DNA from 2 places in the Variovorax sp. P4_D9 genome. Region 2 is predicted to be linked to the other one. Evidence: riboswitches for the same ligand, from Rfam matches in the RefSeq annotation. Region 2 holds a riboswitch; the other holds the start of a gene.

Region 1 (2,596 bases), on a different contig from region 2:
CTTGCCGACGTCGCCGTAGCCGGCCACGCAGGCGACCTTTCCGGCGATCATCACGTCGGTGGCACGCTTGATGCCGTCGACCAGCGACTCGCGGCAGCCATAGAGGTTGTCGAACTTGCTCTTGGTGACCGAGTCGTTGACGTTGATCGCGCGGAACAGCAGCGTGCCCTTGGCCGACATCTCGTTCAGGCGGTGCACGCCGGTGGTGGTCTCTTCGGTCACGCCGATGATCTCGGCCGACTTGCGGCTGTACCAGGTGGCATCGACCGCCAGCTTGGCTTTGATCGCGGCGTAGAGGATGCGCTCTTCCTCGCTAGTCGGATTGGCGAGCACGCCCTGGTCCTTCTCGGCGCGCTGGCCCAGGTGCATCAGCAGCGTGGCGTCACCGCCGTCGTCGAGGATCATGTTCGGGCCCTCGCCCTTCGAGCCCTTGGGGCCGAAGTCGAAGATGGCGTGGGTGTAGTCCCAGTAGTCGGTCAGCGACTCACCCTTGATCGCGAACACCGGCGTGCCGGCGGCGGCAATGGCGGCGGCGGCGTGGTCCTGGGTCGAGAAGATGTTGCACGAGGCCCAGCGCACGGTGGCGCCGAGGGCCTGCAGCGTCTCGATCAGCACCGCGGTCTGGATCGTCATGTGCAGCGAGCCGGTGATGCGCGCGCCCTTGAGCGGCTGGCTCTTGGCGAATTCCTCGCGGATGGCCATCAGGCCGGGCATCTCGGTTTCCGCAATGCGGATTTCCTTGCGGCCCCAGGCGGCCAGGGACAGGTCGGCGATCGCCTGGTCGGCGGTCGAGACGGGGGACGGTTTGAGAACAGCGCTCATTGTTGGCTCCAAAGCAGGTTTGACAGTGGCCACTGCGTTCGGGGGAAGGGACTCACCGCGAGAACAGCGGGTGAGCGTGGTTGCGATGATGGTCCGAGCCTCACGCCTGTCGGCGCTGCAACGCTCCTCGGAATGGGGCATTTTAGCGCCTGGCGCCGGCAGCCTGCCAGCAGCGCCTTTCGATTCGGCCTAGACTGCCGATCCCACCGCAATGCCCCGGCCCATCCGGCCTATCCTTATGTCCAAAGCCAAGATCCTTGCCACTTCGTTCGCGATGGCCGCGTCGGCCACGCTCTCCTTGCCCGCTCCGGCGCAGGCCCCGGCCGCGGAGCCCACCGTGCGCGTGCGCGGCGTCATCGCGCACGTCGACGCGAATTCGCTGACGGTCAAGGACCGCAGCGGCGAGATCGTCACCCTGGTGCGGCCCGCCAGCATGCGCGTGCTCGAAGTGCTTCCGCTCGACATGGCCGCCATCAAGCCCAACAGCTTCGTCGGCGCCGGTTCGCTGCCGCAGCCCGACGGCACCCAGCGCGCGGTCGAAGTGCTCGTGTTTCCGGAAGCCATGCGCGGCACCGGCGAAGGCTTCCGTCCCTGGGACTACATGCCCAACGGGACGATGACCAATGCAACCGTCTCCGCGCTCGCGGCGGCGCCGGCGACGGTCCCGGGCGGCAAGAAGCTGGTGCTCAAGTACGGGGACGGCGAGAAGACCGTCATCGTCCCGCGCGGCACGCCGATCGTCACCTTCAAGCCAGYCCAGGATGACCAGGCGGCGCTGGTGGTCCAAGGCGCGAAGGTCACGGTGACCGCACAGGTCAAGGACGGCAAGCCGACCGCCTCGAGCATGCTGGTGGGCCGCAAAGGCTTCACGCCCCCGATGTGAACACCTGAACGGTAAAATCGTGGGCTTTGCCTCCAGCAACCCGCGCCCGTGAGCGCGCACCGCGTTCACCATGAACTTCGCCTCCGAAACCAAACGCCGCCGCACTTTCGCGATCATTTCCCACCCCGACGCCGGCAAGACGACGCTGACCGAGAAGCTGCTGCTGTTCTCGGGCGCGATCCAGATCGCTGGTTCGGTGAAGGCGCGCAAGGCCTCGCGCCACGCCACGTCCGACTGGATGGAGATCGAGAAGCAGCGCGGCATCTCGGTCGCCTCGTCGGTGATGCAGATGGTCTACCGCGACCACGTCATCAACCTGCTCGACACGCCCGGCCACAAGGACTTCTCCGAGGACACCTACCGCGTGCTGACCGCGGTCGACTCGGCGCTGATGGTGATCGACGCCGCCAACGGCGTCGAGGCGCAGACGCGCCGGCTGATCGAGGTCTGCCGCCAGCGCGACACGCCGATCATCACCTTCGTCAACAAGATGGACCGCGAGGTCCGCGAGCCGCTCGAGTTGCTCGACGAGATCGAGCGCGAGCTCGGCATGCCCTGCGTGCCGATGACCTGGCCGGTCGGCCAGGGCAAGACCTTCGGCGGCATCATCAACCTGCGCACCCAGGCCATGACCGTGTTCGAGTCAGGCCAGGAAAAGCTGCCGCAGGACTTCGAGACCCTGCCGCTGACCGACCGCGAGGCACTCCAGAAGCGCTTCGGACGCGAGTTCGACCACGCGGTGGAAAGCATGGAACTGGCCACCGGCGCCTCGCCGAGCTGGGACCGCGAGGCGTTCCTGTCCGGCCAGCAGACGCCGGTGTTCTTCGGCTCCGGCGTCAACAACTTCGGCGTGATGGAAGTGCTCGACGCGCTGGTCGACCTGGCGCCGCC
Region 2 (4,281 bases):
GGTGAGGGTGGCGGCCGCGGTGGCGGCCACGGTGGCGGCGGCCACGGAGGGGGCGGCGGCCGCGGCGGGTGAGCGCCGGCCTTCAGTCCTTCTTGCGGGCGATCAGCGACACGAAGCGCTGGGCGCCCAGGCCCAGCGGCCGCTCGCGTGACCAGACCACGTCGACCCACAGGTCGAGCCCGTTGGACAGGTTCTCGAACGGAATTTCGACCAGCGCGCCCGCTGCCACGTGCGGCCTTGCGAAGTTGCGCGGCAGCCAGCCCCAGCCCAGCCCGGCGGTGATCAGGCTCAGGGCGGCCAGCGCGTTGTCGGTGCGCCAGACATGGCGCGCGAAGACGAAGCGCGGGTCGCTGGTGGCGAGATCGCGCCCGGCGACCACGATCTGCCGCGTGGTCGTCAGGTGCTCCTCGCGCAGCCGTCCGCCGGCCGCCGCCAGCACCGGGTGGTCGGGCGCCATCACGGCCACCATGGTGTCGCTGGCCACCTCCTGGAAGCCCTCCCGGCCGTCCAGGCTGGGGCGTTCGAAGACCAGCGCCAGTTGGGCCCGGCCGCTGTGCAGCAGCGCCAGCGCATCGGCCTGCGGCGCGGCCAGCACCTCGACCTCCAGCAACGGGTATTCGTCCGCCAAGGCGGCCAATGGGCCGCTCCAGGGCGCCGCCAGCAGCTCGGGGGCGATCGCCAGCGTGAGGCGGTTCTCGAGCCCCTGGGTGAGCGCCAGCGCCTGAACCTGGAGCTGCTTCAACTGCGCCGCCAGTAGGCGCGCCTGCGGTTCGAGCGAACGCGCGGCGGCGGTTGGCTGCGGCTCGCGACCGCTGCGGTCGAACAGCGGCAGGTCGAGCTCGGCTTCGAGGTTGGCAATGGCCATGCTGACCGCCGAGGGCACCCGCCCCAGGGCCCGTGCCGCGGCGGAAAAAGAGCCATGGTCGACGACCGCAAGGAACACCTCCACGTTATCGCTGGAAAAACTCATGGCGCTCKATCTATCAAGTTTTCTGAAAGAAGATGACTTTATATATCAGCGGAACAAACATAAAGTTCGGTTCCACGCCAACCAACACAGGATCGATTCCATGCAAGGGCTCAAGCGCCGCGTCGTCTACATCAGCCTCTACGAGGGCATCGCCATCGTCGCCGCCGGCGCGGGGCTGGCGCTGATGTCGGGCCAGGGCCTGGGTCATTCGGGCGTGCTGGCGGTCATCGCCTCGGTCATCGCGGTGCTTTGGAACCTCTCGTTCAATGCCCTGTTCGAGCGCTGGGAATCGCGCCAGACGCTGCGCGGCCGCAGCGTGTGCCGCCGCATCGCCCATGCGATCGGTTTCGAGGGCGGCCTAGTGGCCTTCCTGGTGCCGGTGTTCGCCTGGTGGCTCGACGTCAGCCTGTGGGACGCCCTGGTGATGGACCTCGGCCTGGTGGTTTTCTTCCTGGTCTACACCTTCGTCTTCAACTGGGCCTTCGACGCCATCTTCGGCCTGCCGGCTTCGGCTGCCGGCGCCGCCCAGCCGGCGTAAAATCCGCGGCTCCCAAGGAGCGTTGCAGCGCCGCCGTCCATCCGGGCGGCCGCGTCAGGCTTGGGCTTCCAGACCCTGGAGTGCAACGACGCTCGCCTGACCCCAACGTCCTGCAGGTGAGCCCATGCCAACCGATCCGTCCGCATCCCAGAATCCGCCCCCGATGAAGCTGTCCGGCCTCGAGCCGGTGCAGATCGGCGAGGGTGCCCTGTTCGTCAACATCGGCGAGCGCACCAACGTCACTGGCTCCAAGGCCTTCGCGCGGATGATCCTCAATGGCCAGTTCGAGGAAGCGCTGGCCGTCGCGCGCCAGCAGGTCGAGAACGGCGCACAGGTGATCGACATCAACATGGACGAGGCCATGCTCGACAGCAAGGCCGCGATGGTGCGATTCCTGAACCTGATCGCCAGCGAGCCCGACATCGCCCGCGTGCCGATCATGGTCGACAGCTCGAAGTGGGAAGTGATCGAGGCCGGCCTGCGCTGCATCCAGGGCAAGGGCATCGTCAACTCGATCAGCATGAAGGAGGGCGAAGAGCAGTTCAGGCACCAGGCCCGGCTGCTGCGCCGCTACGGTGCGGCGGCGGTCGTGATGGCCTTCGACGAGAAGGGTCAGGCCGACACCTACGAGCGCAAGATCGAGATCTGCGAGCGGGCCTACCGGATCCTGGTCGACGAGATCGGCTTCCCGCCCGAGGACATCATCTTCGACCCGAACATCTTCGCGATCGCCACCGGCATCGAGGAGCACAACAACTACGCGGTCGACTTCATCAACGCGGTGCGCTGGATCAAGCAGAACCTGCCGGGCGCCAAGGTGTCGGGCGGGGTCTCGAACGTGAGCTTCAGCTTCCGCGGCAACGATCCGGTGCGCGAAGCCATCCACACCGTGTTCCTCTATCACGCGATCAAGGCCGGCATGGACATGGGCATCGTCAACGCCGGCATGGTCGGCGTCTACGACGACCTCGAGCCCGAGCTGCGCGAGCGCGTCGAGGACGTGGTGCTGAACCGCCGCCCCGACGCCGGCGAGCGCCTCGTCGAGGTGGCCGAGACCGCCAAGAGCGGCGCCAAGGACGAGAGCAAGAAGCTCGAATGGCGCGGCACGCCCGAGCACCCGGTGCACGTGAACCAGCGGCTGTCGCACGCGATGGTGCACGGCATCACCGACTTCATCGTCGAGGACACCGAGGAGGCCTACCAGCAGATCCTGGCCACCGGCGGGCGGCCCCTACACGTGATCGAAGGCCCGCTGATGGCCGGCATGAACATCGTCGGCGACCTGTTCGGCCAGGGCAAGATGTTCCTGCCGCAGGTGGTGAAGTCGGCCCGCGTGATGAAGTCGGCCGTGGCCCACCTGATTCCCTACATCGAGGAAGAGAAGCGCCAGGACGAGGCGGCCGGCCGCGACGTTCGCACCAAGGGCAAGATCGTCATCGCCACCGTCAAGGGCGACGTCCACGACATCGGCAAGAACATCGTCACGGTCGTGCTCCAGTGCAACAACTTCGAGGTCGTGAACATGGGCGTGATGGTGCCCTGCCACGAGATCCTCGCGCGCGCCAAAGTCGAGGGCGCCGACATCGTCGGCCTCTCGGGCCTGATCACGCCGAGCCTCGAAGAGATGCAGTACGTGGCCGGCGAGATGCAGAAGGACGATCATTTCCGCATCCGCAAGATCCCGCTGCTGATCGGCGGCGCCACCACCAGCCGCGTGCACACGGCCGTGAAGATCGCGCCGCACTACGAAGGGCCGGTGGTCTACGTGCCCGATGCATCGCGCAGCGTGAGCGTGGCGCAGTCGCTGCTGTCGGAGCAGGCCGCGAGCTACATCGACGAGATCAACGCCGACTACGACAAGGTGCGGCATCAGCACGCCAACAAGAAGCAGACGCCGCTGTGGCCGCTGGCTAAGGCGCGCGCCAACAAGACGCCGATCGACTGGGCGAACTACCTGCCACCGGTGCCCAAGTTCATCGGTCGCCGGGTGTTCCGGAACTTCGGCCTCACCGAACTGGCGAAGTACATTGACTGGGGTCCCTTCTTCCAGACCTGGGACCTGGCCGGCCCGTTCCCAGCGATCCTCAAGGACGAGATCGTTGGCACCGAGGCGGTGCGCGTCTACGCCGACGGCCAGCGCATGCTCAAGCGCCTGATCGAGGGGCGCTGGCTCACGGCCAGCGGCGTGATCGGCTTCTGGCCGGCCAACACGGTCAACGACGACGACATCGCGCTCTACACCGACGAGTCGCGCAGCGAGGTCGCGTTGACCTGGTACGGCATGCGCCAGCAGACCGAGAAGCAGGCGATCGAGGGCGTGATGCGGCCGAGCCGCTGCCTAGCCGATTTCGTGGCGCCGCGCGAGAGCGGCCTGAAGGACTACGTGGGCATGTTCGCGGTCACCGCCGGCCTGGGCGTCGAGAAGAAGGAGAAGTACTTCATGGACGACCTCGACGACTACTCGGCGATCATGCTGAAGGCCCTGGCCGACCGCTTGGCCGAGGCCTTCGCCGAGGCGCTGCACCATCGCGTGCGGACCGACCTCTGGGGCTATGCGGCCGGCGAGGCCCTGAGCAACGAGGACATGATCGGCGAGAAGTACCGCGGCATCCGACCGGCGCCCGGCTATCCGGCCTGCCCGGACCACAGCGTGAAGCGGCCGATGTTCGAGCTGCTGCACTGCGCTGAGATCGGCATGACGCTGACCGACAGCCTGGCCATGATGCCGGCCGCCAGCGTCAGCGGCTTCTACCTGAGCCACCCCGACACGACC

What was found. A riboswitch is a leader RNA that binds a small molecule or an ion and turns the genes downstream of it on or off. The one in region 2 is predicted to bind S-adenosylhomocysteine.
Region 1: it holds a riboswitch for S-adenosylhomocysteine, as region 2 does, so the genes downstream of both, ahcY (adenosylhomocysteinase) here and metH (methionine synthase) in region 2, are expected to answer to the same signal.

What each region holds. Positions count from the first base shown of each region.
Region 1 covers NZ_JBFUIU010000058.1:2,681-5,276, forward strand. Annotated here, with positions in the region: gene ahcY (adenosylhomocysteinase) at 1-822, opposite strand, end outside; S-adenosyl-L-homocysteine riboswitch at 888-957, opposite strand; gene AC1DY5_RS09240 (hypothetical protein) at 1,061-1,705, shown strand; gene AC1DY5_RS09245 (peptide chain release factor 3) at 1,776-2,596, shown strand, end outside.
Region 2 covers NZ_JBFUIU010000680.1:184-4,464, forward strand. Annotated here, with positions in the region: partial or broken gene AC1DY5_RS42455 (hypothetical protein) at 1-45, opposite strand, end outside; gene AC1DY5_RS42460 (LysR family transcriptional regulator) at 83-970, opposite strand; gene AC1DY5_RS42465 (PACE efflux transporter) at 1,071-1,508, shown strand; S-adenosyl-L-homocysteine riboswitch at 1,517-1,609, shown strand; gene metH (methionine synthase) at 1,633-4,281, shown strand, end outside.